4 regions of the Streptomyces cadmiisoli genome follow, and region 2 is predicted to be linked to each of the others. Evidence: riboswitches for the same ligand, from Rfam matches in the RefSeq annotation. Region 2 holds a riboswitch; each other region holds the start of a gene.
What was found. A riboswitch is a leader RNA that binds a small molecule or an ion and turns the genes downstream of it on or off. The one in region 2 is predicted to bind cobalamin.

Region 1 (7,542 bases), 3.3 Mb from region 2:
ATGGTGTAGACCAGTAGGGGGAGCTTGGCTCAGACCAAATGGCGTGTCAAGGGTGCTCGTGCGCCTCCGACCAGCCGTTATGGGACCTACATATGCAGGAACCTTTAAGTAAGAACCCGTCGAAAACACCGGCTCGACGAGGCACACTTGGGTAGACCACTTGACTGCATGGACTAGACCAGCGAAGGCACCGACGGTATACAGAGGGGATCACGGAGCGTGCGGGGAACCTCTGGCGCGCGTCCGTGCCACGATGTGACCCGCGACCGGCGGATGTCGGTCGCGTCGGTACAGAAGCCGGGAAGGCGGAGCATGAGCACTGACGTCAGCAGTGCGGAGAACGAGAACGGGGCACCCGTCCGTACCGCACGGGTGCCCAAGTACTACCGCCTGAAGAAGCACCTGCTCGACATGACCGAAACGCTGCCGCCCGGCACACCGGTCCCGCCCGAGCGCACCCTGGCCGCGGAGTTCGACACCTCGCGCACCACCGTGCGCCAGGCCCTTCAGGAACTGGTGGTCGAGGGCCGGCTGGAACGCATCCAGGGCAAGGGCACCTTCGTCGCCAAGCCGAAGGTCTCGCAGGCGCTCCAACTCACCTCGTACACCGAGGACATGCGGGCCCAGGGCCTGGAGCCGACCTCGCAGCTGCTGGACATCGGCTACATCACCGCCGACGACACCCTGGCCGGTCTGCTCGGCATCTCCGCCGGCGGCCGGGTCCTGCGCATCGAGCGCCTGCGGATGGCCAACGGCGAGCCGATGGCGATCGAGACGACCCATCTGAGCGCGAAGCGCTTCCCGGCGCTGCGCCGCAGCCTGGTCAAGTACACCTCGCTGTACACCGCGTTGGCCGAGGTGTACGACGTGCATCTCGCGGAGGCCGAGGAGACCATCGAGACCTCGCTGGCCACCCCGCGCGAGGCCGGTCTGCTGGGCACGGACGTCGGCCTGCCGATGCTGATGCTCTCCCGTCACTCGCTGGACCGGGACGGCGAACCGGTGGAGTGGGTGCGGTCCGTCTACCGGGGCGACCGGTACAAGTTCGTGGCGCGCCTCAAGCGGCCCGAGGCGTAGCCGGAGGCACAGCCCGCGCGGGCGGCGCGGCCCGCGCCGCCCGGTCCGGAACCCAAGGGCCCCGCGACACAACCCTGTTCGCGGTGTAGCGCAGATCACATCGACTGTCCTACGGTCCTCCCGTCATCGCATACGACGGGAGGACGACCCGTGCGCACAGCGAACGCCCGAACCATCGTCATCTGGAGCCTCGTCGCACTGGTCGGCGCCGCCGGCTGGACCGTACTCGCGTTGTCGCGCGGTGAGGAGGTCTCGGCCGCCTGGATGGTCGCGGCCGCCCTCGGCTCGTACGCGATCGCCTACCGCTTCTACTCCAAGTTCATCGCGAACCGGGTCCTGAAGGTCGACAAGACCCGTGCCACCCCGGCCGAACGCCTCGACAACGGCATCGACTTCCACCCGACCGACCGCCGCGTCCTGCTGGGCCACCACTTCGCGGCGATCGCGGGCGCGGGACCCCTGGTCGGTCCGGTGCTCGCCGCGCAGATGGGCTATCTGCCCGGCACGATCTGGATCATCGTCGGCGTCATCTTCGCGGGCGCCGTCCAGGACATGGTGGTGCTGTTCTTCTCCACCCGGCGCGACGGACGGTCCCTGGGCCAGATGGCGCGGGAGGAGATAGGGCCGTTCGGCGGGGCGGCGGCGCTGCTGGCCGCCTTCGCCATCATGATCATCCTGCTCGGGGTGCTCGCCCTGGTGATCGTCAACGCGCTGGCGGCCTCCCCGTGGGGCACCTTCTCCATCGCGATGACCGTCCCGATCGCCCTGCTGATGGGCTTCTACCTGCGGGTCCTGCGGCCCGGGCGGGTCGCGGAGGTCTCCCTGATCGGCGTGGCGCTGCTGCTGGTCGCGCTCGTCGCGGGCCGCTGGGTCGCCGAGTCGTCCTGGGCCGACACGTTCACCCTGGCGCCGTCCACGCTCGTGATCTGGCTGGTGGCGTACGGCTTCATCGCCTCGATCCTGCCGGTGTGGATGCTGCTCGCTCCCCGCGACTACCTGTCCACCTTCATGAAGATCGGCACGATCGTGCTGCTCGCGGCCGGCGTGGTGATCGCGCTGCCGACGCTGAAGATGGACGCCGTCACCGACTTCGCCTCCCGCGGCGACGGTCCGGTCTTCGCGGGCTCCCTGTTCCCGTTCGTCTTCATCACCATCGCCTGCGGCGCGCTCTCCGGCTTCCACGCCCTGATCTCCAGCGGGACGACGCCGAAGATGATCCAGAAGGAGACGCAGGTCCGGATGATCGGCTACGGCTCCATGCTGATGGAGTCCTCGGTCGCCGTGATGGCGCTGATCGCGGCCAGCATCATCGACCCCGGCCTGTACTTCGCGATGAACGCGCCCGCCGGAGTGATCGGCACCACCGTGGAGAGCGCCTCCCAGGTGGTGGGCAGCTGGGGTTACCAGATCTCGCCGGCCGACCTGGCCAAGGCCGCGGAGAGCGTCGAGGAGTCGACCCTGCTGTCCCGCACCGGCGGCGCGCCCACCCTCGCGGTCGGCGTCTCGGAGATCTTCTCCCAGGTGACCGGCGGCGGCCTCAAGGCGTTCTGGTACCACTTCGCCATCATGTTCGAGGCGCTGTTCATCCTGACCGCGCTGGACGCCGGCACCCGCGTCGGCCGGTTCATGCTCCAGGACATGCTGGGCAACGTCCACCGGTCGTTCAGGAACGTCAGCTGGAAGCCGGGGCTGGTCATCACCAGCGCGATCGTGTGCGGCCTGTGGGGCTACTTCCTGTGGGTGGGCGTCCACGAGCCGCTCGGCGGCATCAACCAGCTGTTCCCGATCTTCGGCATCTCGAACCAGCTGCTGGCGGCCGTCGCGCTGGCGGTGTGCACCACGCTGCTGGTGAAGTCGGGCCGCCTGAAGTGGGCGTGGATCACCGGCGTCCCGCTCGCCTGGGACGCCACCGTGACCCTGACCGCCAGCTGGCAGAAGGTGTTCTCCAGCGACCCCAAGGTCGGCTTCTTCAAGCAGCGGCAGGTGTTCCAGGACGCCATCGACCGCGGGGAGATCCTGCCGCCGGCCAAGACCATGGACGACATGCGCACGGTCGTCACCAACTCCACGGTCGACGGTGTGCTCACCGCCCTGCTCGCCCTGCTGATCGTCGTCGTGATCGTGGACGCGACCCGGATCTGCGTCCGGCACGTCCGCCGACCCGCGCTGTCCACGCTCAGTGAGGTGCCGTACACCGAGTCGAAGATCGTCGCGCCGGCCGGGCTGTTCCCGACGCAGGAGGAGAAGGAGGAACAGCGCCGTGCGTCCGTCACCGCTGCTGCGCCGGGTGATTAGCGGGGTCCGCTGGTACGTGCGGGAGCTGACCGATGAATCGGCCTACGACCGCTATGTCGCCCACCTGCGCAAGAACCGCCCGGAGGCGGAGATTCCGTCCCGACGGGACTTCGAGCGCATGCGGACGGACCAGCAGGAAAGGGACCCGCGGCAAAGTTTCCGCTGCTGTTGAGGAACCGGTATGTGAACAAGGGCTTCCGCATGTGGGACACCGTGACCTACATTGCCTGCGCGTTGCACCAGGTGATCAGCGAGGGGACGGAGCCACCAGATGTCACAAGCCCCACCGACGAGCGGAGAAGCGGTGGTGACGCCCGTGCGCGTCATCATCGCCCTCTGTCTCACAGCGCCCTTCGTGGCGATGCTGTGGGTCGGTTCGTACGCGAAGACCGACCCGGCCTTCATCGGCATTCCGTTCTTCTACTGGTACCAGATGGCCTGGGTGGTCATCTCCACGGTGCTCACGATGATCGCCTACCGGCTGTGGCAGCGTGACCAGCGCGCCCGCAAGTCCGAGGGGGGTGCCGACGCATGAACGACGGCGTGAACGGCGTCGCGCTCGCCGTATTCATCCTCTTCTTCCTGGCCGTGACGGTCATGGGCTTCCTGGCCTCGCGCTGGCGCAGGGCCGAGAACGAGCAGAGCCTCGACGAGTGGGGTCTGGGCGGCCGGTCCTTCGGCACCTGGGTCACCTGGTTCCTGCTCGGCGGCGACCTCTACACCGCGTACACCTTCGTGGCGGTGCCGGCGGCGATCTACGCTGCGGGCGCGGCCGGCTTCTTCGCCGTGCCGTACACGATCCTGATCTACCCGCTGATGTTCCTCTTCCTGCCCCGTCTGTGGTCGGTCTCGCACAAGCACGGCTATGTGACCACCTCGGACTTCGTCCGGGGCCGCTTCGGCTCCAAGGGCCTGTCGCTGGCGGTCGCGGTGACCGGCATCCTGGCGACCATGCCGTACATCGCGCTCCAGCTGGTCGGCATCCAGGCCGTGCTGGACGTGATGGGCGTCGGCGGCGGTGAGAACACGCACTGGTTCATCAAGGACCTGCCGCTGCTGATCGCCTTCGGCGTGCTGGCCGCCTACACGTACTCGTCGGGTCTGCGCGCGCCGGCCCTGATCGCGTTCGTGAAGGACACGCTGATCTACCTCGTCATCGCCGTCGCGATCATCTACATCCCGATCAAGCTGGGCGGTTTCGACGACATCTTCGCCGCGGCGAGCGACAAGTACACGGAGGCCGGAGCGGGCGGGCTGGTGCCGCTGGACGGCTCGCAGTGGACGTACGCCACCCTGGCGCTCGGTTCGGCCCTCGCGCTGTTCATGTACCCGCACAGCGTGACGGCCGTGCTGTCCAGCCGCAGCCGGGACGTCATCCGCCGCAACTCCACCATCCTGCCGCTGTACTCGCTGATGCTCGGCCTGCTCGGCCTGCTCGGCTTCATGGCGATCGCGGCCGGCATCAAGGTGGAGAACGGCCAGCTGGCCATCCCCCAGCTGTTCGAGAACATGTTCCCGGACTGGTTCACCGGCGTCGCCTTCGCGGCGATCGGCATCGGCGCGCTGGTGCCGGCGGCGATCATGTCGATCGCGGCCGCGAACCTCTTCACCCGCAACATCTACAAGGACTTCCTGAAGCCGGACGCGACGCCGGCGCAGGAGACCAAGGTCTCCAAGCTGGTCTCGCTGCTGGTGAAGGTGGGTGCGCTGGTCTTCGTCCTCGGCATGGACAAGACCGTCGCGATCAACTTCCAGCTGCTGGGCGGCATCTGGATCCTGCAGACCTTCCCGGCCCTGGTCGGCGGCCTGTTCACCCGCTGGTTCCACCGCTGGGCGCTGCTGGCCGGCTGGGCGGTCGGCATGCTCTACGGCACGGTCGCCGCGTACGGCGTCGCCTCGCCGACGCAGAAGCACTTCGGCGGCTCGTCGGCCGAGATCCCCGGCATCGGCGAGATCGGCTACATCGGTCTGACGGCGTTCGTGCTGAACCTCGTCGTCACGGTGGTCATGACCTTCGTCCTGCGGGCCGCCAAGGCCCCCGAGGGCGTCGACGAGACCAGCCCCTCGGACTACACGGCCGACGCGGGCGACCCGGGCGTGCAGAAGGAGCTGCCGCCGGCCGTGGCCGGCGCCTCGCACTGAGCGACTCCCCGACGGGCCGCCGGACGAAATCCGGCGGCCCGTTGCCGTACCCCTCGGGCACACTCGCCCCCATGGACATCGTGATCCGCCCGGCGGCGCCCGAGGAGTACGAGACACTCGGCGAGATCACCGCCCGGGCCTACCTCCAGGACGGCCTGCTCGACTTCGGGGAGAGCGACGCCTACCTCGGCGAGCTGAAGGACGTGGCCAAGCGGGCCGCCGCCGCGCAGGTCCTGGTCGCGGTGGCGGACGGCGCTCTCGTGGGCGGTGTGACCTTCGTGCCGTCCGGCGGCCCGATGGCGGACATCGCGGGTCCGGCGGAGGCCGAGATCCGTATGCTCGCCGTCGACCGCGAGGCCCGCGGGCGCGGCGCCGGGGAGAGCCTGGTGCGCGCCTGCGTCGACCGCGCGCGGGCCACGGAGGGCTGCGTACGCGTCGTGCTGTCGACCCAGCGGAGCATGCGCTCCGCCCACCGGATCTACGAACGGATGGGCTTCGTCCGCACACCCGAGCGGGACTGGAACCCTCTGCCGCAGCTCGACGGCATCACTCTCCTCACCTATCGGCTGACGCTCTGAAACCGGCGCGACACAACATCTGGGGGCGTCACCCGAACCCGGCACAAGATGTATGCTCATGCTCGCTGTCGCCGCAGGGGAATCCGGTGCGAATCCGGAACTGTCCCGCAACGGTGTACTCGTACACGTATGCCCGCATGCGTTCATACGAGCGTCAGTCCGAGGACCTGCCGACAGCGCGCCCGACCGTCCGGTTCGGGTGCCATGACGTCCGGGCCTCGTGGAATGGGTCGGTGGACGCGACGCCGCGTGCGCTCGTGAGCTGCCCCCTGCCCTCCGCAAGGCCCCGTGCCGAGCGAGGGAGAGCCCCACGTGACCATCGCGCCAGCCGAACCGGCTTCAGCGACTGAGGCGGCCCAGGAGCCCGACGGACCCGGTGCCGCACTGCTGCGCACGCTGACCGAGCTGACCGCCGACCTCCCCGACGCCGACGCCGGCCGGGTCGCCGCCGCCGCGCTGCGCGGCCGGTCCGCGCGGGCCGACGAGACGGAGTTGCGCGAGCTGGCCACGGAGGCCGCCGCCGGCCTCATCTCGGAGGACCCCGCCTACTCGCGGCTGGCCGCCCGGCTGCTGACCGTCTCCGTCGCCGCCGAGGCCGCCTCGCAGGGCGTCACCTCCTTCACCGGGTCCGTCGCCGTGGGCCACCGGGAAGGGCTCATCGCCGACCGGACCGCGGAGTTCGTGGGCCTGCACGGCGAGCGTCTCGACACGCTGATCGACACCGCGGGCGACGACCGGTTCGGCTACTTCGGACTGCGCACGCTGCACAGCCGCTACCTGCTGCGCCACCCGATCACCCGGCGGGTGATCGAGACGCCGCAGCACTTCATGCTGCGGGTGGCGTGCGGGCTCGCCGAGGACGACTCCAGCCGGTCCGTCGACGAAGTCGCGGCGCTCTACGGGCTCATGAGCCGCCTCGACTACCTGCCCTCCTCCCCCACGCTGTTCAACTCCGGCACGCGGCACCCCCAGATGTCGTCCTGCTACCTGCTGGACTCCCCCCTGGACGAGCTGGACTCGATCTACGACCGCTACCACCAGGTCGCGCGTCTGTCCAAGCACGCCGGCGGCATCGGGCTGTCGTACTCCCGCATCCGCTCCCGCGGCTCGCTGATCCGCGGCACGAACGGCCACTCCAACGGCATCGTCCCGTTCCTGAAGACGCTCGACGCCTCCGTCGCCGCCGTGAACCAGGGCGGGCGGCGCAAGGGCGCGGCCGCGGTCTATCTGGAGACCTGGCACTCCGACATCGAGGAGTTCCTGGAGCTGCGCGACAACACCGGTGAGGACGCCCGGCGCACGCACAACCTCAACCTGGCGCACTGGGTCCCGGACGAGTTCATGCGGCGGGTCGACACGGACGCGCAGTGGTCGCTGTTCTCCCCGGCCGACGTGCCCGAACTGGTGGACCTGTACGGCGAGGAGTTCGACGCCGCCTACCGCCGGGCGG
Region 2 (7,542 bases):
CGCGCTCCTCCAGGCCCAGCGCGATCCGCCGGCACAACTGCTCCAGCAGATCGATCGCGTCGGCGGCGCTGCGGGCGGGGCCCGCCACCAGATCGGTCAGCTCCACCGGCACCTTGACCGGCGCGCCCGGCTCGGCCAGCAGCTCCTTCTCCACCAGACCGAAGTGCGCGGCCAGCGTCGACCGCAGTCCCGGCAGCGCGTCGGCGCGCCCGCCCCACACCTGGGAGGCGCGCAGCACCGCCAGCACCAGATTGACGCGCGCCTCGCCCACCGGGCCGCCACCGAGGATGTGCAGACCGTCACGGATCTGCACATCCTTGATCTCGCACAGATAGCCGTCGATGTGCATGACGAACTCGTCGAACTCGGTGTCGTCCGGCTGCTCGTCGACGTGCAGGTCGTGGTGGAGCTCCGCCGCCTTGACGAGCGTCCAGATCTGCGCGCGGACCGCGGGCGCCTTGGCCGGGTCCAGGTCGGACACGAGCGCGTACTCGTCGAGCAGCTGCTCCAGCTTGGCCAGGTCGCCGTAGGTGTCGGCGCGGGCCATCGGCGGCACCAGGTGGTCCACGACGGTGGCGTGTCCGCGCCGCTTGGCCTGCGTGCCCTCGCCGGGGTCGTTGACGATGAACGGGTAGACCAGCGGCAGGTCGCCGAGGACCGCGTCGGGCGCGCAGCCCGCGCTCAGCCCGAGTCCCTTGCCCGGCAGCCACTCCATCGTGCCGTGCTTGCCCATGTGCACGATCGCGTCGGCGCCGAAGGAGTTCTCCAGCCAGCGGTAGGCCGCCACGTAGTGGTGGGAGGGCGGCATGTCCGGGTCGTGGTAGATCGCGATCGGGTTCTCGCCGAAGCCGCGCGGCGGCTGGATCATCACGACGACGTTCCCGAACCGCAGCGAGGCGAGCACGATGTCGTCCCCGTCGACGTACAGGGAGCCCGGCGGCTCGCCCCAGGCGGTGAGCATCGCGTCGCGCAGCGCGGGGTCGAGCCGGTCGAACCACGCCCGGTAGTCGGCCAGCGGCACGCGCGCGGGCGCGGCGGCCAGCTGGTCCTCCGTCAGCCACTCGACGTCGTGGCCGCCGGCCTCGATCAGACGGTGGATCAGCTCGTCGCCGTTGTCGGGGTGGTCGGTGAGGGAGTAGCCGGCGTCCCTGAGCGCGTCCAGCACCCGCACCGCGGAGGCGGGTGTGTCGAGGCCGACCGCGTTGCCGACCCGCGAGTGCTTCGTCGGGTACGCGGTGAAGACCAGCGCCAGCCTCTTGTCCGCGTTCGCCTTGTGCTTGAGCGCCGCGTGCCGTACGGCGATACCGGCGACGCGCCCGGCCCGCTCGGGGTCGGCCACGTACACGGGCACGTCGTCCGGGCCCTGCTCCTTGAAGGAGAACGGCACGGTGATCAGACGGCCGTCGAACTCCGGGATGGCGACCTGCATCGCCGCGTCCATGGGGGACAGGGCGGCGTCCGACGCCTCCCACACCGCGCGCGAGGAGGTCAGGCACAGACCCTGCAGCACCGGGACGTCCAGGTCGGCCAGCGCCCCGATGTCCCAGGCCTCCTCGTCGCCGCCCGCCGACGCCTGCGAGGCGTGCGTGCCGCCCGCGGCGAGGACGGTGGCGACCAGGGCGTCGGCCCCGCCGAGGAGCTCGTAGAGCCCGGCGTCCGCGCCGCGCAGCGAACCGCAGTACACCGGGAGGGCGTTGGCGCCGTGGGCCTCGATCGCGTCGCACAGCGTGTCGACGAACGCCGTGTTGCCGCTCAGCTCGTGGGCCCGGTAGAACAGCACGCCGACCGTCGGCCGGCCCTCGGTGCGCGGGCGCTGCCCGCTGACCCCGTACTCCGGCATCCGCTGCGGTTCGACGAAGCCCTCACCCGTGAGCAGCACGGTGTCGGACAGGAACCTCGCCAGCTCGGTCAGGTTGGCCGGACCGCCCTCGACGAGATACCGCAGCGCCTCGGCCACCACACCGGCCGGCACCGACGACTCGGCCATCAGCTCGGCGTCGGGCACCGCCTCGCCGCCCAGCAGCACGGTGGGGATCCCCGACGCCTTCAGGGCGGCCAGGCCGTCCTCCCAGGCGCGCTTGCCGCCGAGCAGCCGTACGACGGCGACGTCCGTGCCGTCGAGGAGGCCCGGCAGCTCCCCGCGGACGTCCACCCGGGTCGGGTTGCCGATCCGGTACGCGGCCTCGGAGGCTCGGGCCGCCAGCAGATCGGTGTCCGCGGTCGACAACAACAACACAGTGCTCATGCGGGCGCTCCCGGTGGGATGAAGGGCAGTCCTTGCGGCGCGCCGGACTCGATGAGCCGCCACAGCGCGTCCGTGTCCGCGTGCTGTTCGATCAGGTCGCCGAGCCGGTCGAGCTGCTCCTCGCGCAGCGCGGCGAAAGACGTGTCCGGCGCCGGTACGAAGCGGCGGCCCGCGGCGGCGGCCACCTCGCGCAGGAAGGCGCGCCGGAAACCGTCCGACTCCAGGGAGCCGTGCCAGTGCGTGCCCCAGGTCCGGCCGACCCGGCAGCCGTCCAGAAAGGCCTCGCCGCCGAGGATCTCGGCGACGCCGTGATGGATCTCGTAGCCCTCGACCGGTTCGCCGAGTGCCTCGCCGACGGGACGGGCGAGGGTCTTCTCGCGGGCGAACCGCACCCGCACGGGCAGCAGTCCGAGGCCGTCGACGTGCCCGCGGCGGCTCTCCACGTCGTCCTCGATGTGCTCGCCGAGCAGTTGGAAACCGCCGCAGATGCCGAGCACGGGCCGGTCCTCGGCGGCCCTGCGCGCGATCGCCTCGGCCAGTCCCCGCTCCCGCAGCCACTCCAGCGCCCTTACCGTGCCCCGCGTGCCGGGCACGATCACCAGGTCGGCGTCGGCCAGTTCCTCGGGGCGGTCCACGAACCGGACCACCACGCCGGGCTCGGCGGCCAGCGCGTCGACGTCGGTGAAGTTGGACATCAGCGGTACGGCGCACACGGCGACCCGCAGCACGTCCTCACCGGCGGGCGGCGCCACGGCGGACTCCCGCACGGTCCCGCGCAGCGAGACCCGCAGCCCGTCCTCCTCGTCGATGCCGAGGCCGTGCCGGAACGGCAGGACACCGTAGGTCCGCCGCCCGGTCAGGCCGTGCAGCATGTCGAGGCCCGGCTCCAGCAGGGACACGTCGCCGCGGAACTTGTTGACGAGGAACCCGGCGACGAGCGCCTGGTCCTCGGGCCCGAGCAGCGCCACCGTCCCGAAGAACGAGGCGAAGACACCGCCCCGGTCGATGTCCCCCACGACGAGGACGGGCAGCCCGGCGTTGCGGGCGATGCCCATGTTCACGATGTCGGTCCGCCGCAGATTGATCTCGGCCGGACTGCCGGCCCCCTCGCAGATCACCGCGTCGTACGTGTCCCGCAACTCGGACAGGCAGTCCAGCACCGTTCCCAGCAGCTGCTGCTGCCGGCCCCCGTGGTACCCGCGCGCGCTCATCTCACCGACCGGCCTGCCCATCAGCACGACCTGACTGCTCCGCTCGCCGCCCGGCTTGAGCAGTACGGGATTCATCAGCGCCGACGGCTCGACGCGCGCGGCCTGCGCCTGCATGGCCTGCGCCCGCCCGATCTCGGCGCCCTCACGGGTGACGAACGAGTTCAGCGACATGTTCTGCGCCTTGAACGGCGCCACCTTCACGCCGCGGCGCACCAGCCAGCGGCAGATCCCGGCGGTGACGACGCTCTTGCCGGCGTCGGAGGTGGTGCCGGCGACCAGCAGACCCCCACCACTCATGACGTACGCCCCTTTGTCAGCAGTCGCCCGGCGGCACAGGCGCCGAGCGCGAGCAGTGCGACGCGCCGGGACAGCCGTACCGCCCGCTCGACGTCGGTGACCCGGACGGCGCGCCCCGTCCCGTTGAGCACCGGCCGGTGTTCGACCCGGCCCGCGTAGGACAGCGTTCCGCCGAGCCGGACGCCGAGCGCACCCGCGAACGAGGCCTCCACCGGCCCGGCGTTCGGGCTGGGATGCCGGCCGGCGTCCGCGCGCCAGGCCCGTACGGCGCCCCGCGGATCGGGACCGGCCACCGTGGCGAGCCCGGCCGTCAGCCGGGCGCCGGGCCAGCCGGCCAGGTCGTCGAGGCGGGCCGAAGCCCACCCGTACCGCAGGTGCCGTGGCGACCTGTGCCCGACCATGGCGTCGAGGGTGTTCACCGCGCGGAAGCCGAGCAGCCCGGGCACTCCCGCCACCGCACCCCACACCAGCGCCCCGACGACGGCGTCGGAGGTGTTCTCGGCGACGGACTCCACGACCGCGCGGGCGATCCCGTCGGCGTCCAGCGCCTGCGGATCGCGCCCGCACAGATGCGGCAGCCGGCGCCGCGCGCCTTCGACGTCCCCCGCTTCCAGGGCACGCCCGACGGCGCGCGCCTCACGGGCGAGCGAGGTGCCCCCGACGACGGCCCAGGTGGCGACGCCGGTCAGCGCGACGGAAGCGACGGCGGAGGGACGCGCGGCCCGCCGGGCGAGGGCTCCGAGCGCCACGGCACCGCCGACGCACACGGCGGTGTGCACCGCCCCCCGTCCGCGGTGGTCCCGCCACAGCCGCCGTTCCACGGCGGCGGCGGCGCGCCCGAACAGGGCGACGGGATGGCCGCGGCGTGGATCGCCGAGAAGCAGATCCCCCAGAAGACCGGCGGTGGCGCCGTACGCGAAGACGCGATCGGCACGCACGCGGCTCAGCCGACCGTCGGCTCGGGCGGAACCCCGGTACTGAACCTCAACCTCGAACGGCAGCCGAGCATGGCGATATGTCCTCACTCAGGGTGTCCACGCCCTGGTTCGACGAGACCGGCGGTGAGAGTTCCTGGCTCCCGGGGGTTACTACCCCGGTCACAGTGGCGGGACCGCGCCGGATTCGCACCGGCTTCCTCTCTTGCCGCCGTACATGGCCCCGGAAGTCCACCATGGGGCCCGAAGGGCCGTCAACTTGCTGTTGACCTGCGACGGGACAGTGTGCCGCGTTCCACACCGCCCGGCACGGGCGCCTCTCGCGGCACCCCTTCAACACGCGCCCGGGCGTGCGGAGTTGCCGCGGTTCGATCCGGCGCCGGACATGTCGGCGCCCTGCCGGAACGATCCGAGGGGACGTTCCGGCAGGGCGCCGGCCGAGGCGGGACCTCGGCCGTGAACTGTGTGCGGGCCGTGTGTGGTCGGTGGACCATGCGCGGTCGGTGGACCGTGTGCGGTCGGTGGGCCGTGTGCGGTCGGTGGGCCCGGCCGGTCGCCCGGCCCGGCCGTCAGGCCACGATCAGGTAGATCCCGTAGGTCACCGCCGCCACACACGCCGCGAACGCCGCATACGCGCCGGTCACCGCGAGCGCGGCCGACTCACCGCGCTCCGCCGCCCGCTCGCGGTGCGACAGACCCGCGATGCCGAGGGTGAACAGGCCCACGAGGGCCACGGTGGCCACGAGGCTGACGCCGAAGACGGATCCGAGGGCCGCCCAGTCGATCTTCATGCTGCTTCCGATTCCTTCGTACCGGGGCTCAGACGCTCGCCCGGGAGGGCGCCGAGTCCGTGGCCGTGGACTGCGCGGGGATCGTCGCCGCGGCGTCGTCGGCCGCCGCGACCGGCGGGGGCGGGGTGACGGCGGCGATCGCCGTGGTCACCACGTCGGCCTGGTCCTCCGTGTCGTTGACGTTGGTGTGGTCGACGACCTCGCGCCGGGAGACCTTCCAGATCGCGGCGCTGGAGCCGACCAGGAAGATCGCCACGAGCGCGGTGCCCCAGCTGCCGAAGCCGGTCACCCACTCTGCGACGGCACCGACGAGCGCGGCGGCCGGCAGGGTCAGACCCCAGGCGACGAACATGCGGGTGGCGGTGGACCAGCGTACGACGCCGCCCTTGCGGCCGAGGCCCGCGCCCATCACGGCACCGGAGACCGAGTGCGTGGTGGACAGGGAGAAGCCCAGGTGGGAGGAGGCGAGGATGACCGTCGCGGCGCTGGTCTGCGCGGCGAAGCCCTGCTGCGGCTGGAGGTCGGTCAGCCCCTTGCCCATGGTGCGGATGATGCGCCAGCCGCCGAGGTAGGTGCCGAGCGCGATGGCGAGGCCCGCGGACAGGACGACCCACAAGGGCGGGTCGGAGTCGGGGGCGAGGGAGCCGCCGGCGACCAGGGCCAGGGTGATGATGCCCATGGTCTTCTGGGCGTCGTTGGTGCCGTGGGCGAGGGAGACCAGGCCCGCGGAGGCGATCTGGCCGGTCCGGTAGCCCTTCGCGGCCGCCTTGCCGTCGGCCTTCCGGCCGAGCGAGTACGTCAGCCGGGTCGCGAGCATCGCGGCGATTCCGGCGACCAGCGGCGCGGCGATCGCCGGGATCAGCACCTTGGTGACCAGCGCGTCGCCGTGCACGGCGCCCACGCCGGCCGAGGCGACGGTGGCACCGATCAGTCCGCCCATCAGGGCGTGCGAGGAGGAGGACGGCAGGCCCACGAGCCAGGTCAGCAGGTTCCACAGGATCGCGCCGACCAGCGCGGCGAAGATGACCTCGGGACGAATGCCGCTTTCGTCGACCAGGCCTTTGGAGATCGTGTTGGCGACCTCCACGGACAGGAACGCGCCGACAAGGTTGAGGACGGCGGACATGGCCACCGCGACCTTGGGCCGGAGAGCACCGGTGGAAATGGTGGTCGCCATCGCGTTCGCGGTGTCGTGGAAACCGTTCGTGAAATCGAACGCGAGTGCGGTAACCACCACAATCGCGAGGATCAGCGAGATGCCTTCCATTTACCCAGGCAATCGTTCGAAGGTCATTGGCCGGTTGAACTTAAGTAACCTAGGTGAACGATAGGTGAACTGAGGGGGGCATCCGGGTGTCTGTAGGAGGGGGCCGTCGTGTGCTCGGGAGCCGACGGCCCCGCGGCGCCGGGCTAGGAGCCCTTCGCGAAACGCTTCAGCTGTGTTGTTGAGCCGTTGAAGAGATTTTGGTCACCCGGCAGCCTGCCGCTGTTGTCGTACTGCCAGAGCGTCCAGAACGACCATCCGGCCGGCAGCGTCCCGGCGGTCGCCGAGTCGTAGCGGGCCACCCACAGGGCGTGGTCGCGGGCGAAGGCGCGACTGGCGCCCGTGCAGGTGTTCCACCAGTGGGCCGTCGTGTAGATCACCGGCCGCCGGCCGGTGAGCCGCTTCACCTCGTCGCTGAACGCCTTGATCCAGCCGACCATCCTCGCGCTGCTCAGCCCGTAGCACTTGTGCTTCTTGTCGTAGGGGTTGTATTCGATGTCGAGGGCCGGGGGCAGCGTCCAGCCGTCCGCGCGCCAGGCGCCGCCGTTGCGGACGAAGTACCCCGCCTGCGCCGTGCCCGACGACCGGTCCGGCAGCGCGAAGTGGTACGCCCCGCGGATCAGGCCCGCGCCGCGCGCGCCGTCGTACTGCCCGGCGAAGTAGGGGTTGCGGTAGGTCGTGGACTCGGTGGCCTTCACGTAGACGAAGCGGGCGCCCCTGGCCTTCGCCTGCTGCCAGTCGACGTTCTTCTGATGGGACGAGACGTCGTGCCCCTCGGGTCTGCTCGCCGCCGAGGCGT
Region 3 (7,542 bases), 550 kb from region 2:
GCCCGCGATGGCGCACAGCAGGGCGGCGGAGTCGTAGCGCAGCGGCCGGGCCACGGCCGCCAGGGCCTCGGCGGTCGTCGCGTCGGGGGCGACGCGGGCGCAGGCCGTGCGCGCGGGCGGCGGGGTCTCGCCGGACGGGGCGTCCGCGGCCGTGCCGAAGTCGAGGACGAGGGCCACCCGCTTGTGGCCCTCGCGCGCGGGCGTCCCGGCGCACACGGTCTTGAAGTCGGCCGTGCCGCGGGGCTGCGCGGAATCCTGGGAGTCCTCGCTCACCGAGAAACGGAAACCCTGGACGTCGCCGTCGGCGGGCCGGGCGAGGGAGGGGCCCTGTGTGGCGTACGTCCACCGGTCGCCGTCGCGGTCCCAGAAGGACCAGTAGCGGTACCCGACCGCCTGGGCCTGGCCGGCGCCGCCGGCCAGGACGACCAGGCACGCGGTCAGGAGCAGCACGGCCCGCCGTATCACGGCCGCCGCCCCTTGTTGCGGCCGCTGATCAGGAAGCCGATGCCGATACCGGCGACGAGGCCGACACCGACGATCCACCACACGCCGGCACCGTCGTCCGAGTCGGCCTCGGTCTCGGACCCGGACGACTCGGCCTCGGGGGACGGGTCGGCCGCGCGCGGCGCCGGGCCGGTCGCGTTGAGGCGCTGGACCAGGTCGGTGCCGCCGAAGTCACGGGGGTCGGTGCCGGTGGCGTGGGCGGCGAAGACGAGTTGGGCGTAGGCGGACGGGCCGCCCTGCGCGGCCCATTCGGGGCCGTTCCGCTCCAGCCAGGCCAGCGGCTTCGCGGCCCGCTCGGCGCCGCCCTGCGCGGCGAGCGCGACGACGGCGTCGGCGGTGTTGCCGACGTCCGGCTGGTCCTCGGCGCCGGCGAGGGCGGACATGAGGTGACCGTCCTTCTTCACGGCCTGCGCGAGATAGGCGGCGCCGCCGGCGGCGGCCTGCTCCGGGGTGGGGTCGCCCTCGGCGCACGAGGCGTCGGCGGCCTTCTCCGCCGCCGGGGCGGCCAGGCCCTCGCCGAGGGCGCCGATCACCGCAGCCGCCGTCGCGTCGGCGTCGGCCGCCAGCGCGCCCTTCTTGTCCGGCTGGTAGGCGAAGGCGCCGCCGCCGTCCTCGTCGCAGGGGACGGACAGGGAGAGCAGCGCGTCGTAGGGGGACTTGCCGCCCTTGACGACGTCGCGCGGCTGCTCGCCGACGGCGGTGAGGGCGCCGACGACCAGGGAGGTGGAGTTGGCGTCGCTGGGTCCGCCCGCGGTGTAACCCCAGCCGCCGTCCGCCGCTTGAGCCGACTTCAGCCAGGTGACGGCCTTGCCGGTGACGGCCTCGTGCCCGCCGAGCGCGGCGAGGGCCTGCACCGCGGCGGCCGTCATGTTGGTGTCGACCGGGGTCTTGGCGTCACAGGCCCTGCCGGGGTCGGCGCGGAACGGGGCGAAGGCGCCGCTCGCGCACTGCTGGCCGGTGAGCCAGTCCACCGCCGCGGCGGCCGGTTCGACGCCCACCGTGTCCTGGGCGAGCAGGGCGAGCGACTGACGCCAGACACCGTCGTAGGTCGGGTCGGTGCCGCCGTACAGCCCGGCGGGCTTCGCCACGGACGGCGAGGCCGACGGGGACGGGTCGGCGGCGTGGGCGAACGGGGTCGCGGCGACACCGATCACGGCGGTGGCGGCCAGGACCGCTGCGCTGCGGCGGGCAATCATGATCGGCGGGTGCCTCTCTGAGCTGTCGGGTCCGTCTTCGGCGCGCGACAGCCGGGCAGCACGGGACACCCCCGGGCGGCTCGGCTCCGCATGCCTCGACGGTGCCGCGCACCGGCCGGTTGCCGGTGCGCTTGAGCCGGTTCACGTTCCGCGTGGGGCATTCCGGCTCGCCGGGACCCTCTCGGTCCGGCACACGGCTGCGGGTCAGCGCCGGATTTGCACCGGCTTCCCCCCGTACGGGTGTGATGACGACCCGGCCACTCTACCCGTCCGTAGGAAAGCGGCCGAGGGGCACCGGCCCGGCGGCCGGGCGCGCACGGGGGCGCGGGTTCTCGCGGTGCCGATGCCCGAGCCGCCGCCGGTCCCGGCTTTGGCCCGCGCCGCGTCAGACGCGCACGTACTCCACCGGCTCGGTCCCCGTCACCGCCTCCGCGCGGCCCTGCTTGACCAGGCGCCGCAGATGGGCCTCCGCCTCCGAGACGGCGATGTTCCGCGAACCGTACGGGATCCGGTCCCAGGGGCGGTTCCACTCCATGCGCTCGGCGAGCTGCCAGGGGGTGAGCGGGGTGGCCAGCAGGTCGAGCAGACCGGTCAGCCGCTCCTCGTGGTGGGCCAGCAACTCCCGTACCCGGGCCCCGGTGTCGGCGAACGCGTACTGGTGGGCCGGGAGCACCTCCGCGGGGGCGAGGCGGGCGACGCGCTCCAGGGAGTCGAGGTAGTCGCCGAGGGGGTCGGTGACCGTGGCGTCGTCCGGGTCCTCGTACAGGCCGATGTGCGGGGTGATCTCGGGCAGCAGGTGGTCGCCGGAGAACAGCCGGCCGCGGCCCGGCAGCCGCGCGGGGTGTTGTTCCTCCAGGTGCAGGCACACATGGCCCGGTGTGTGGCCGGGCGTCCAGATCGCGCGCAGCCGGCGGCCGGGCAGGTCGAGCAGTTCGCCGGGGACGATCTCGCGGTCGGGGAGGGCGGGGGACAGGCCGGGCAGCGTGCGCCGGCGGGCGGTGCGCAGCGGCGCGATGTGCTCCTCGGGGGCGCCGGCCGCGGTCAGCTTGGCGGTCATGTAGGAGTACCACCGGTCGGGTCCGGTCTCCCGGGTCCGCCGCACCACGGAGACGTCGGCCGCGTGCATCGCGATCCACGCACCGGACGCCTCGCGCACCCGGCCCGACAGGCCGTGGTGGTCGGGGTGGTGGTGGGTGACGACCACGCCGTGGATCCCGGCCGGCGAGGTGCCGCACGCGGCCAGTCCCGCGGCGAGGGTGTCCCAGGCCGCCGGGTCGTCCCAGCCGGTGTCGACCAGCACGGGGCCGCGGTCGGTGTCGAGGACGTACACCAGTGTGTGGCCGAGCGGGTTGTCCGGGATGGGGACCCGCAGCGACCGCACGCCCGCGCCGTGGTCCGTCACGTCCGTCATGGAACCCCCTGTCGCCGGCCTGCCGCCACTATAACTAGAACAGGTTTCGATGGGAGCCCGAGTCATCCGTTCCGTCGGGCGAGTGCTGTGCGGTCCGTGGACTCCGCAGGGGGGAGCTGGTATCCATCTTCGTAGCCCCCTATCTGATGGGGCGTCAGGAAAAGTCGCAGGGAACGGCCCTCGGGAGGCAGTCGGCCATGACCGAGCTCGTGGAACACGGACAGCTGTTCATCGGCGGGGAGTTGACCGACCCCCTGGGCAAGGACGTCATCGAGGTGGTCTCGCCGCACACCGAGGAGGTCATCGGCCGGGTGCCGCACGCCTCGCCGGCGGACGTCGACCGGGCGGTCGCGGCGGCCCGGCGGGCGTTCGACGACGGCCCCTGGCCCCGGCTCCCGCTCGCGGAACGGATCGCGATCGTCACCCGGATCAAGGACGGCATCGCCGCCCGGCACGACGAGATCGCACGGGTGATCTCCGCCGAGAACGGCTCGCCGTACTCCTGGAGCGTTCTCGCGCAGTCGCTCGCCGCGATGATGGTCTGGGACGCGGCGATCACGGTCGCCCGCGACTTCACCTACGAGGAGACCCGCGCCGGAATCCTCGGGCGGATCCGTGTGCGGCGCGAACCCGTCGGCGTCGTCGCGGCCGTCGTCCCGTGGAACGTCCCGCAGTTCGTCGCCGCAGCCAAGCTCGCGCCCGCGCTGCTCGCCGGCTGCACGGTGGTGCTCAAACCGGCCCCCGAGTCGCCGCTCGACGCCTACCTGCTCGGCGAGATCGCCCAGGAGGCCGGGCTGCCCGAGGGCGTGCTGTCGATCCTCCCGGCGGACCGCGAGGTGAGCGAACACCTCGTCGGGCACCCGGGCGTCGACAAGATCTCCTTCACCGGCTCGGTCGCCGCCGGCAAGCGGGTGATGGAGGTCGCCGCGCGCAACCTCAGCCGCGTGACGCTGGAACTGGGCGGCAAGTCGGCGGCGGTCGTTCTGCCGGACGCGGACGTCGCGACCGCTGTCGCGGGGATCGTCCCGGCGGCCTGGATGAACAACGGACAGGCCTGTGTGGCGCAGACCCGCATCCTGCTGCCCCGCTCGCGCTACGACGAGTTCGCCGACGCCTTCGCGGCCGCCGCGAGCGCCCTGGTGGTCGGCGACCCGATGGACCCGGCCACTCAGGTGGGCCCGCTGGTCGCCCAGCGGCAGCAGCGGCGCAGCCTCGACTACATCCGCATCGGCCAGGAGGAGGGCGCGAAGATCCTCACCGGCGGCGGCCGCCCGCCCGGCCTCGACCGCGGCTGGTACGTGGAGCCCACGCTGTTCGGCGACGTCGACAACTCGATGCGGATCGCGCGCGAGGAGATCTTCGGCCCGGTGATCTGCCTGCTCCCGTACGACGACGAGGCCGACGCGGTGCGGATCGCGAACGACTCCGACTACGGGCTGAGCGGCAGCGTGTGGACCGCGGACGTCGAACGCGGCATCGACGTCGCGTGCAGGGTCCGTACCGGGACCTACTCGGTCAACACCTTCAGCCTCGACATGCTCGGCCCCTTCGGCGGCTACAAGAACTCCGGACTGGGCCGCGAGTTCGGCCCCGAGGGCTACTCCGAGTACCTGGAGCACAAGATGATCCACCTGCCGGCCGGCTGGGAGGGGTAGGCATGGGCGACCGCTGGCAGGTCGAGGTCGACCGGTCCCTGTGCATCGGCTCCGCCCAGTGCCTCCACCACGCACCGGACGGCTTCCGTCTCGACGCGGGCCGCCAGTCCCATCCCGTCGATCCCGAGACGGACGCCAACGAGAAGATCCTCGCGGCGGCGGAGGGCTGCCCGGTGGAGGCGGTCACGATCAGCCTGCTGGGCAGCGGGGAGCCGGTGTTCCCGCCGGAGGAGTAGCGGCACGCTCCCCGGCGCGGGGAATCTCTCGATCCGGACAAAGAATCATCGATCGGGAGGTTCCATATCGGGCCGGGAGGATTACTCTGTTAATAGGCCTACGAGGCGAGTGAGGGAGTTCGACCGGAGTAGCCGACTTCTGCGAGAGACCCCGGTCTCCGCCGGGGCCGACGTCGACGGTCGGACTGAGAGGTCGGAAGGTCGTGGAAGTGCGACGACCGGAAGGCGACCCCTAGTCACCTGATCCGGGCAATGCCGGCGAAGGGAACCCGTCTCGTAGGTCGTTCACGTGTCCGTGGGGGACGTCAGGTCGATCAGCCGGCACACCGTCTCGATGTCGATCTTGACCTGGGCGATGGACGCGCGGCCCGACAGCCAGGTGATCAGCGCCGAGTGCCAGGTGTGCTCGATGACCCGCACGGCGGACAGCTGGGCCGGCGTCGGGTCGTCCAGTCCCATCGCGTCCAGGATGATCACCGTGGTCTGCCGGGAGACCTGGTCCACCTCCGGGCTCACGCTGCGGTCCGCGAAGGTCAGCGCCCGCACCATCGCGTCGGCCAGGTGGGGCTCGCGCTGAAGGGCGCGGAACGCGCGCATCAGGGTCTCCGCGACCCGCTCGGCCGCCGTCGCACCGGACGGCGGCTTCTTGCGCAGCGTGCCGTGCATGTGCTCCAACTGGTCCTGCATCGTGGCGACCAGCAGATGGACCTTGGAGGGGAAGTAGCGGTAGAGCGTGCCCAGCGCCACCTGGGAGGACTCCGCGACCTCCCGCATCTGCACCGCGTCGAAGCCGCCCCTGCTGGCCAGTTGCGCGCTCGCCCGCAGGATGCGGCGGCGGCGTGCCTCCTGCCGCTCCGTGAGGGGCGGGGTGCCGGGCGCGGCGGACCGCCCGCTGCTGACTTCCACCTTGGCTTGCGCTGGCATGGATCCCGTTTCCGTGACAATCCGTGAAGGCGTGCTACCCGTCAGCATGACAGGCCCGGCCGGATCGTGCGGCCGTGGCGTGAATCACCTGATCCACCCGTCACAGCGGCCCTACCTGCCGGTAGATTCAGAGCCTCTTGAACGATCAAGTCTGAAACTTGTTCTAGATTAGCGTCCCGGCGTAATCTCGCGGGACAGCGCAGGGAGAAGGGGGCCCAGAGTGACCGCTGAGGCCAGTCAGGCAGGGTCTCCCGAGGACCCGGCAGCCGACGGCGAGCGACCGCTCCGCATCGCGCTCCTCACGTACAAGGGAAACCCGTTCTGCGGCGGCCAGGGCGTCTACGTACGCCATCTGTCACGCGAACTCGCCCGCCTCGGCCACCGCATCGAGGTCATCGGCGCCCAGCCCTACCCCGTCCTCGACGAGGGCCACGGCCGACTGAGCCTGACCGAGCTGCCCAGCCTCGACCTGTACCGCCAGCCCGACCCCTTCCGCACCCCCGCGCGCGACGAGTACCGCGACTGGATCGACGCCGCCGAGGTCGCCACCATGTGGACCGGCGGCTTCCCCGAGCCGCTCACCTTCTCGCTGCGCGCCCGCCGCCATCTGCGCGCCCGGCGCGGCGACTTCGACGTCGTGCACGACAACCAGACCCTCGGCTACGGCCTGTTGGGCGACGTGGGCGCGCCCCTGGTCACCACCATCCACCACCCCATCACCGTCGACCGCCGGCTGGAGCTGGAGGCGGCCGAGAGCCGGCAGCGACGGCTGTCGGTGCGGCGCTGGTACGCCTTCACCCGTATGCAGAAGCGCGTCGCACGCCGGCTGCCGTCCGTCCTGACCGTCTCCGGCACCTCCCGCCAGGAGATCGTCGACGACCTCGGTGTGCGCGCCGACCGGGTCCACGTCGTCCACATCGGCGCCGACACCGACCTGTTCTCGCCGGATCCGTCGGTGGCGCGGATCCCGGGCCGGATCGTCACCACCTCCAGCGCCGACGTGCCGCTCAAGGGCCTGGTCTTCCTGGTCGAGGCGCTGGCGAAGGTGCGCACCGAGCAGCCCGAGGCCCATCTCGTCGTCGTCGGCAAGCGGCCCGAGGAGGGCCCGGTCGCCCAGGCGATGCGGCGCTACGGCCTCGAAGGCGCCGTCGAGTTCGTCAAGGGCATCTCCGACGCCGAACTCGTCGACCTGGTGCGCTCGGCCCAGGTGGCGTGCGTACCGTCGCTGTACGAGGGCTTCTCACTGCCCGCCGCTGAGGCGATGGCCACCGGGACGCCGCTGGTCGCCACGACCGGCGGCGCCATCCCCGAGGTCGCCGGACCGGACGGGGAGACGTGCCTGGCGGTGCCGCCCGGCGACGCGGGCGCGCTGGCCGCCGGCCTGAGCCGCCTGCTGGGCGACGCGGACCTGCGCGCGCGCCTCGGCGCGGCCGGACGCGAGCGGGTGCTGCGGCACTTCACCTGGGCGCGGGCCGCCGAGGGCACCGTGGCCCGCTACCGGGAGGCCGTCGCCGGCTCCGGCGCCCCTGTCCGCCCGGAACGGCCCGGCCCGGTCAGCGGCCGCGCCCCGGCTCGCCCGGAGGCTCCGGCCCGCACGGCGGCGGCTCAGGCGGAGG
Region 4 (7,542 bases), 1.4 Mb from region 2:
CCACGGCGCACCGGACACCCCGGAGTGGATCGACTTCTTCGGGCACGCACGGATCGTCACCGACGCGGTCGAGGTCTTCCGCGACCTGAACAAGCCGGACGTCGCGCTTCGCTGGGACAACATGGCGGCCCTGCCCGCCAACCGCTACACACGGTGCCACGGCATGCGCCTGGCCGTCGTCGGAACGACACACGCCCAGCGGGGGGAACTGGACGCCGCCCTGCATGCCGGGCGGCAGTGCCTGGACGTGCTCAGAACCGTCGAGTCCGAGCGTGCCAAGGAACACCTGCGCACCCTCGGATCCCACCTCGCCCGCTGGCGCACCGCACCGGAGGCCCGTCCCTTCCTCGCCGAACTGTCCGCCTGCGCCCGGTGAGCCTCACAGCCTCACACACGGTGGCCGGTCGCCCGACGGGAACCCTCCGCGGTGGCGGGTGCCGGAGTGCCCGACTTACAGTGAAGGAGGTGTTTCCCGCCACGTCTTTCCACGCTGATCGGCCGATTCGTCCACGCCCGGCCGGTTCCGACGGCCACGGGACAGGTGTCTCCGGGGGTGCGTGACGGCCCGCCCGTGATGACCGGGAAGGGGTTTGGCTCATGGCCCGATGCTCTCCAGGGCCGGTTCCCCAGTCGGTGTTGGCGCCGCTGACCGCTGCCGCGATCTTCCTGGTGGTGACGGTGGATCCGGGCGGCGAGCGGGTGGTGCGCGGGCTGCTCTCCGATATGACGGGGTTGCAACGGGCGGTCGGCTTCCGGGCTCCGAACGGGAAGCTGAGTTGCGTCACCGGCATCGGGCCGAAGGTGTGGGGACGCCTCTTCACCGGGCCGCGCCCCGCGGAGTTGCACCCGTTCCGTGAGCTGGTCGGGGCCCGGCACCGTGCGGTGTCGACCCCCGGCGATCTGCTCTTCCACATCCGGGCCGCCCGGCTGGACCTCTGCTTCGGGCTGGCCGCCGAGATCATGGAGCGTCTCCGCGGCAGTGTCACGGTGTTCGACGAGGTCCATGGGTTCAAGTACTTCGACGTGCGTGACCTGCTCGGCTTCGTGGACGGGACCGAGAACCCGGTGGGGCCGGTGGCGAGTGCGGCGGTCCTGATCGGCGACGAGGACCCGCAGTTCACGGGAGGCAGCTATGTGATCGTCCAGAAGTACCTCCATGACCTGCGGGCGTGGAACGCCCTTCCGGTGGAGGCGCAGGAGATGGTGATCGGACGGAGGAAGCTGTCCGACATCGAACTCGCCGACGAGATCAAGCCGCCGGACTCCCATGTGGCCCTGACCACCATCGAGGATCCGGACGGGACGAAACACGAGATCCTGCGCGACAACATGCCCTTCGGCAGCGTGGGGGAGGGCGAGTTCGGCACCTACTTCATCGGCTACGCCCGCACCCCCACGGTGACCGAGACGATGCTGGAGCGCATGTTCCTGGGCGACCCCCCGGCGTCCCACGACCGCATCCTGGACTTCTCGACCGCGGTCACGGGATCGCTGTTCCACGTGCCGACGACCGATTTCCTCGACGACCTGCCCGATCCGCCCGCCGCGGGCGTGAAGACCGACGCCGACGCCGATGCGGAAGCCGATGCCGATGCTGACGTGCCGTCGGACGCCGGAGCCGGTCCGGTGGACGTCACCCTGGGGATCGGCGACCTGAAGGCGAGCACCACCGATGAACAACCTGCATCGTGAACTGGCGCCCATCTCCGACGTCGCATGGGCCGACCTCGAGGAAGAAGCGCGACGCACGTTCAGGCGCCATGTGGCGGCCCGCCGGATCGTCGACGTCCCGGAGCCGGGCGGTCCGGAACTCGCCGCGGTGGGCACCGGCCATCTGGGCGCCGTGGACGCTCCGGCCGAGGGCGTCGTCGCGCACACGCGCCGCTCCCAGCCCGTCGTCGAGCTGCGTGTGCCCTTCACCGTGGATCGCCGGCAGGTCGACGACGTCGCGCGAGGGGCGAAGGACGCGGACTGGCAGCCCGTCAAGGACGCCGCCCGCCAGATGGCGTTCGCCGAGGACCGGGCGGTGTTCGAAGGGTACGCCGCGGCCGGCATCACGGGCCTTCGCGAAGGCTCCTCGAACCCGCCCCTGACGTTGCCGCAGGACGTGCGCGACTATCCGGACGCCGTCAGTCAGGCCGTGTCCGCGCTGCGCCTGGCCGGTGTCGGCGGCGCGTACACGCTGGCGCTCAGTGCCGAGGCGTACACGGCCGTCAGCGAAACCGCCGACCACGGATACCCGATCATCAAGCACATCGGCCCGCTGCTGGACGGCGACATCGTCTGGGCGCCCGCGATCGACGGGGCGTTCCTGCTGTCCACGCGGGGCGGAGACTTCGAACTGCGGCTGGGCCAGGACCTGTCCATCGGCTACCTGTCGCACAACGACAGCAGCGTACGGCTGTACTTCCAGGAGACGCTGACCTTCCTGGTGTACACCTCCGAGGCCGTGGTGGCACTGGCGGCGGCGGGACCGACGGCCGGCGGCGGATGAGCCCGCTCGACGCGGCGGGCCGGATACGGGCTTGTTCGGCGGGCGCGTGTCGGGGGAGACTTCTACAGCACTGTAGATCGCGGTGCGTCGGCAGGGCGACCGACGGCCGTCGTCCGCCCCGGAAGAGAGCAGACCTGATGTTCGGTATGAGCGAGTTGGCCCTGATCCTCCTCGTCGTCGTGGTGGTCCTCGGGATCAGGAAGCTGCCCGAACTCACACGCTCTGCGGGCAAAGCGGCTCGTATCCTCAAGAGCGAGAGCAAGGCGCTCAAGGAGCAGGACGCCCCCGAGGCCCGGGACAGCTCGGGGCGCGTCGTCCAGGGGAAGATCGTCGAGCGCGACGATCCTTCGGCTCGCGCCTGACGGACGTGCCCCGGTCGCCGGCCGGGACGCTGGGCCCGCACGGCGGCTCCGGCCGCAACTCGGCGACCAGGGTGGTGAGAAGATCGTCCGTGAGCGGACCCATCAGACCCTGGAAGGACCTACGAGATCATGCGCGTCATCGTGGCCCGCGGCCCGGCGGAGGCGTTCGGATGACCGGCGGCGACGCCGACCACGTCCTGCTGCACACCGCCGGACGTGCCGCCCACATCACCCTCAACCGGCCCCGAGCCATCAACGCCCTGAACCACGCCATGGTGCGCCGCATCGACGAGGCACTCACCGTCTGGGAGCGCGACCCGGCCGTGGAGACCGTCGTCCTCACCGGAGCCGGTGAGCGCGGCCTCTGCGCCGGCGGAGACATCCGCGCCATCCACGACGACGCCAGGGACGGCGACGGTACCGCCTCCGCCGCGTTCTGGCGCGACGAGTACCGCCTCAACGCCCGTATCGCCCGGTTCCCCAAGCCGTACGTGGCCGTCATGGACGGCATCGTCATGGGCGGCGGTGTGGGCGTCTCCGCGCACGGCGGCATCCGGATCGTCACCGAGCGATCCCGGATCGCCATGCCCGAGACCGGGATCGGCTTCGTACCGGATGTCGGCGGCACCCACCTGCTCACGCGGACACCCGGCGAACTGGGCACCCACCTCGCACTCACGGGCGCGCAGATCGGCGCCGGAGACGCCCTGCTGTGCGGGCTCGCCGACCACTGTGTGCCGTCGGCCGCACTCGGGGCGCTGGTCGCCGATCTGGCCGAACTTCCCGCGCGTGCGGCGGTCGCCCGTCATGTACAGGAGCAGCCGCGGGGGGAGTTGGCGGAGCACAGGGAGTGGCTCGACGCCTGCTACGCCGCCGACACCGTCGAGGAGATCGTGCGGCGCCTGCTCGCGCACGGCTCTGCGGTGGCCAAGGAGACCGCCGAGACGCTGCTCGCCAAATCGCCCACCGCGCTGAAGGTGACGCTGGCCGCTCTCCGCGGCGCCCGGCGACTGGGTTCCCTGGAGCGGGTCCTGGAACAGGAGTACCGCATCTCCTGCGCCGCGCTGACCAGCCCCGATCTGGTGGAAGGCATCCGCGCCCAGGTCATCGACAAGGACCGCAGCCCGCGCTGGTCGCCGGCTTCTCTGAGCGAGGTCACCGACGCCGACGTCGCGCGCTTCTTCACCCCGCTCGGCGAGCGTGAACTGGCTCTCGCGGACCGCGTCACCGTCGCGGAGACGGCCCGGTGAACAGGCCGTGGGCCCTGTCCGGCGCCGACGCCTTCGTAGCGTGTCCGGCGGCGGATTCGTCCGGCTGAGGGGACGCCCGACGACTCGGGTACGCCGCTCCACACGGTTGTGTGCCTCTCTGGGACGCCCGCTGTCGGGCGGCCCGTGTCCGACCCCGTGACGGCTCGTTCGTCGACGGCGCGAGCGAGCCGTCAGGGCGCTCACCCGCCGTTGCCCGGGCGGCGCGCGGCGCCGTGCGCCGCCCGGCCCGTCCGGCCCCGGGCTTATGACAGAGAGATCTTTCTGTCATGATGTCCCGCGAACAGGGCGACGGCGGAACGAGGAAGCCGGTGTGAATCCGGCGCGGTCCCGCCACTGTGATCGGCGAGCGGATCCCGAACAGACCACTGCCCCCTTGTGGGTGGGAAGGCCGGGACGAGCACTGACCCGAGAGCCAGGAGACTCACGCGGTCGCCTCCTCGAAGTGACTGGGGCGGATTTCCCCGGAGAGGTGGGCTCGTCGGTATGCCCGGAAAGCCGTCGCCGGTCGGCTCCTTGCCGTGCCGGTTCGTGGTGTGCCGCGACTGTTGCTGCGGCAGCCCCAAGGTGAGCGGTGTGGACCACGCGCGGCAGACCGCGCGGCTCGCCGAGGAGGCGCCGGTCCGCGTCTCCGACTGCCTCGACGTGTGCGACCACGCGAACGTCATCGTCGTACAGCCCTCCTCCGAGGGGCGCGCGGCGGGCGGACGGCCCGCCTGGTTCGGCCTCGTCAACGACAGCGCCGCCACCGAGGACATCGCCGCCTGGGTACGGGTCGGCGGACCGGGCGTCGCCGCGCTGCCGGACATCCTGGAGCTCTACGCCTTCACCCCACCCCGGCGGGCCCGCTCCGGGCCGCTCACCGACGCAGGCTGACCCGCGGCCCGCCGTCGCTCCCACCGGCGCGCCCGCACCAGCGATCTGCGCCGGATCCCCCGATTCCGAACAGCCTCCGGACCACCCTCCGGACCGTCCAGAACCATTTCGCGGTGAGAGGATCCGCCTCATGATGGGCAAGCGCCCGCCAACCCTGCTGTCGGCCATGGCAGTGGCCCTCCTGTTGTCCGGTTGCGGCGGTGCTCCCGCCCCCGAGGACGCCGCGCCGAACGGCCCCGCCGTCGAGGGCTTCCCGCTCACCGTGTCCAACTGCGGCGTGAAGACGACCTTCAAGCGGCCCCCGCGGCGCGCGGTGTCGATGAACCAGCACGCGACCGAGGTCATGCTGGCGCTGGGGCTGGAGAAGTCGATGGTGGGGACCTCCTACCTCGATGACAAGATCCTTCCCGAGTACCAGGGGGCCTACGACGGCATCAAGGTCCTGGCGGAGGAGTACCCGTCGTTCGAGACGCTGCTGACCGCCGAACCGGACTTCGTCTACGGCGGTTTCGCCAGCGCCTTCGACGAGAAGGAGGGCCGCAGCCGCGCCGCCCTGACCGAGTCGGGGATCAACACCTACCTGAACATCGAGGGGTGCGCGACCGGTCCGGTGACGATGTCCACGATGGACCGGGAGATCCGGAACGTGGCGAAGATCTTCGGCGTGCCGGACCGGGCGGAGCGGCAGTTGAAGGAGCTCCACGGCACGCTGGACACGGTCACGGACAAGCTCGCCGGAGCCACCCCGGTGAAGGTCTTCGTGTACGACAGCGGCGACAAGACCGCCTTCACGGCGGGCGGCGCGGGCATCGGCGACGAGATGATCGAGCAGGCCGGCGGTGCGAACCTCTTCGCGGACCTGGACAAGGCCTTCGGCGACGTCTCGTTCGAGCAGGTGGCGGAGCGCGCCCCCGAGGTCATCGTCATCTACGACTACGGGGACCAGCCGGTCGAGGACAAGAAGAAGTTCCTTCTGGCGAACCCGGCGCTGAAGGACATCCCCGCCATCAGGAACAAGCGGTTCGCGGTGCTTCCGCTGTCGTCCACGGTGCTCGGCGTCCGGGTGCCGTCCGGCGTCGAGTCCCTGGCCCGCCAACTCCACCCGGACCGGTTCGAGTGACCGGCGCTCCCGACGCGACGCGTGTGGCGGAGGCGAAGGAGCCAGCCGGTGCGACCGGGGGGACGAGGGGCGGGGCGGCTGCCGGTGCCGCCGCCGTCCGCCGCCCCGGGGTCCCCTACCCGCTCGTGCTCGCGCTGCTGGCCGTACTGCTGGGCGTGGCGGCCACGTTCGGGATCGCGCTCGGATCCATCGGCATCCCGCCCGAACAGGTCTGGGGCATCCTGCTGCACCGTGTGCATCCCTCGCTCGCCGATCCGACCTGGACACCGGTCCGCGAGACGATCGTCGTGGACGTCCGGCTGCCCCGGGTGCTGCTGGCCGGCGTCGTGGGTGCCGGACTCGCGGTCTGCGGCATGGCGCTCCAGGCTCTGGTGCGCAACCCCCTCGCCGACCCGATGCTGCTCGGGGTGTCGTCGGGCGCCTCGGTCGGCGCGGTCCTGGTCGTCGTCTTCAACCTCAGCCTGTTCGGGATGTTCTCCCTGCCGGTGGCCGCGTTCATCGGGGCGCTGGCCGCCCTGGTCGCCGTGTACTTCCTGGCCCGGTCCGGCGGACGTATGACGACGGTGCGGCTGGTGCTGGCGGGGGTCGCGACGGCCGAGGTGCTGTCCGCGCTCGCCAGCTTCCTGGTCGTCACCTCGAACGACCCGCACAAGACGCAGTCGGCGCTGCGCTGGATGCTCGGCGGACTGGCCGGCACGACCTGGACGGTGGTGTGGATCCCGGGCGCCGCCGTCCTGCTCGGTACGGCCGTGCTGCTCGGCGTCTCCCGCTCGCTCAACCTTCTCCTCGCGGGGGAGGAGGCCGCCGTCGCGCTCGGCCTGGACGTGCACCGCTTCCGCGCCGCGCTGTTCACCCTCGTCGCCGTCATGATCGGCACCATCGTCGCCGTCAGCGGCCAGATCGGCTTCGTCGGCCTGATCATGCCGCACGTGGTGCGGCTGGTGGTCGGCGCCGACCACCGCCGCGCCCTGCCCGCCGCGGCGCTGCTCGGCGCGGCCTTCCTCATCGCGGCGGACCTGGCCGCGCGCACCTTCATGACCCCGGAGGAGATCCCCGTGGGGATACTCACCGCGCTCGTCGGCGGTCCCTTCTTCCTCTGGCTGATGCGACGGAGGTCCGTATGACGCAGCCGGTCACGGGACCCGTGCCGACGGCGGCCGGCACATTGGTCGTCGAGGACGTCTCCGTGGTCGTGGGCGGCCGGGCGCTGGTGGACGCCGTGTCGCTCCGGGTCACCCCCGGCGAGGTGGTGGGGCTCGTCGGCCCCAACGGCGCCGGGAAATCAACCCTGTTGCGGACCGTGTACCGGGCGCTGCGGCCGACCTCGGGGCGGGTGCTGCTGGACGGCGAGGACATCCGCCGGATGTCCGGCAAGGGCCTGGCCCGCCGGCTGGCCGCCGTCCTCCAGGAGTCCGCCGGGGA

Region 1: linked by a shared signal. The riboswitch ahead of DN051_RS14250 (ribonucleoside-diphosphate reductase subunit alpha) and the one ahead of DN051_RS29300 (cobalamin biosynthesis protein) in region 2 are both predicted to bind cobalamin.
Region 3: linked by a shared signal. The riboswitch ahead of DN051_RS26785 (SCO2321 family membrane protein) and the one ahead of DN051_RS29300 (cobalamin biosynthesis protein) in region 2 are both predicted to bind cobalamin.
Region 4: linked by a shared signal. The riboswitch ahead of DN051_RS35840 ((2Fe-2S) ferredoxin domain-containing protein) and the one ahead of DN051_RS29300 (cobalamin biosynthesis protein) in region 2 are both predicted to bind cobalamin.

The regions. Positions count from the first base shown of each region.
Region 1 covers NZ_CP030073.1:3,381,920-3,389,461, forward strand. The annotation lists gene DN051_RS14220 (GntR family transcriptional regulator) at 313-1,077, shown strand; gene DN051_RS14225 (carbon starvation CstA family protein) at 1,228-3,372, shown strand; gene DN051_RS14230 (YbdD/YjiX family protein) at 3,338-3,544, shown strand; gene DN051_RS14235 (DUF3311 domain-containing protein) at 3,644-3,907, shown strand; gene mctP (monocarboxylate uptake permease MctP) at 3,904-5,514, shown strand; gene DN051_RS14245 (GNAT family N-acetyltransferase) at 5,586-6,092, shown strand; cobalamin riboswitch at 6,145-6,281, shown strand; gene DN051_RS14250 (ribonucleoside-diphosphate reductase subunit alpha) at 6,405-7,542, shown strand, end outside.
Region 2 covers NZ_CP030073.1:6,679,669-6,687,210, forward strand. The annotation lists gene cobN (cobaltochelatase subunit CobN) at 1-2,245, opposite strand, end outside; gene DN051_RS29295 (cobyric acid synthase) at 2,242-3,753, opposite strand; gene DN051_RS29300 (cobalamin biosynthesis protein) at 3,750-4,691, opposite strand; cobalamin riboswitch at 4,800-4,939, opposite strand; gene DN051_RS29305 (hypothetical protein) at 5,258-5,479, opposite strand; gene DN051_RS29310 (inorganic phosphate transporter) at 5,508-6,746, opposite strand; gene DN051_RS29315 (lysozyme) at 6,890-7,542, opposite strand, start outside.
Region 3 covers NZ_CP030073.1:6,131,204-6,138,745, forward strand. The annotation lists gene DN051_RS26780 (SCO2322 family protein) at 1-465, opposite strand, end outside; gene DN051_RS26785 (SCO2321 family membrane protein) at 462-1,700, opposite strand; cobalamin riboswitch at 1,836-1,979, opposite strand; gene DN051_RS26790 (Strvi_7410 family MBL fold metallo-hydrolase) at 2,086-3,111, opposite strand; gene DN051_RS26795 (aldehyde dehydrogenase) at 3,309-4,766, shown strand; gene DN051_RS26800 (ferredoxin) at 4,769-5,002, shown strand; gene DN051_RS26805 (TetR family transcriptional regulator) at 5,288-5,926, opposite strand; gene DN051_RS26810 (glycosyltransferase family 4 protein) at 6,147-7,542, shown strand, end outside.
Region 4 covers NZ_CP030073.1:8,127,286-8,134,827, forward strand. The annotation lists gene DN051_RS35815 (NsdA family TPR-like regulatory protein) at 1-376, shown strand, start outside; gene DN051_RS35820 (Dyp-type peroxidase) at 598-1,692, shown strand; gene DN051_RS35825 (family 1 encapsulin nanocompartment shell protein) at 1,673-2,494, shown strand; gene DN051_RS35830 (twin-arginine translocase TatA/TatE family subunit) at 2,641-2,856, shown strand; gene DN051_RS35835 (enoyl-CoA hydratase/isomerase family protein) at 3,027-4,106, shown strand; cobalamin riboswitch at 4,380-4,570, shown strand; gene DN051_RS35840 ((2Fe-2S) ferredoxin domain-containing protein) at 4,611-5,000, shown strand; gene DN051_RS35845 (ABC transporter substrate-binding protein) at 5,131-6,120, shown strand; gene DN051_RS35850 (FecCD family ABC transporter permease) at 6,246-7,244, shown strand; gene DN051_RS35855 (heme ABC transporter ATP-binding protein) at 7,241-7,542, shown strand, end outside.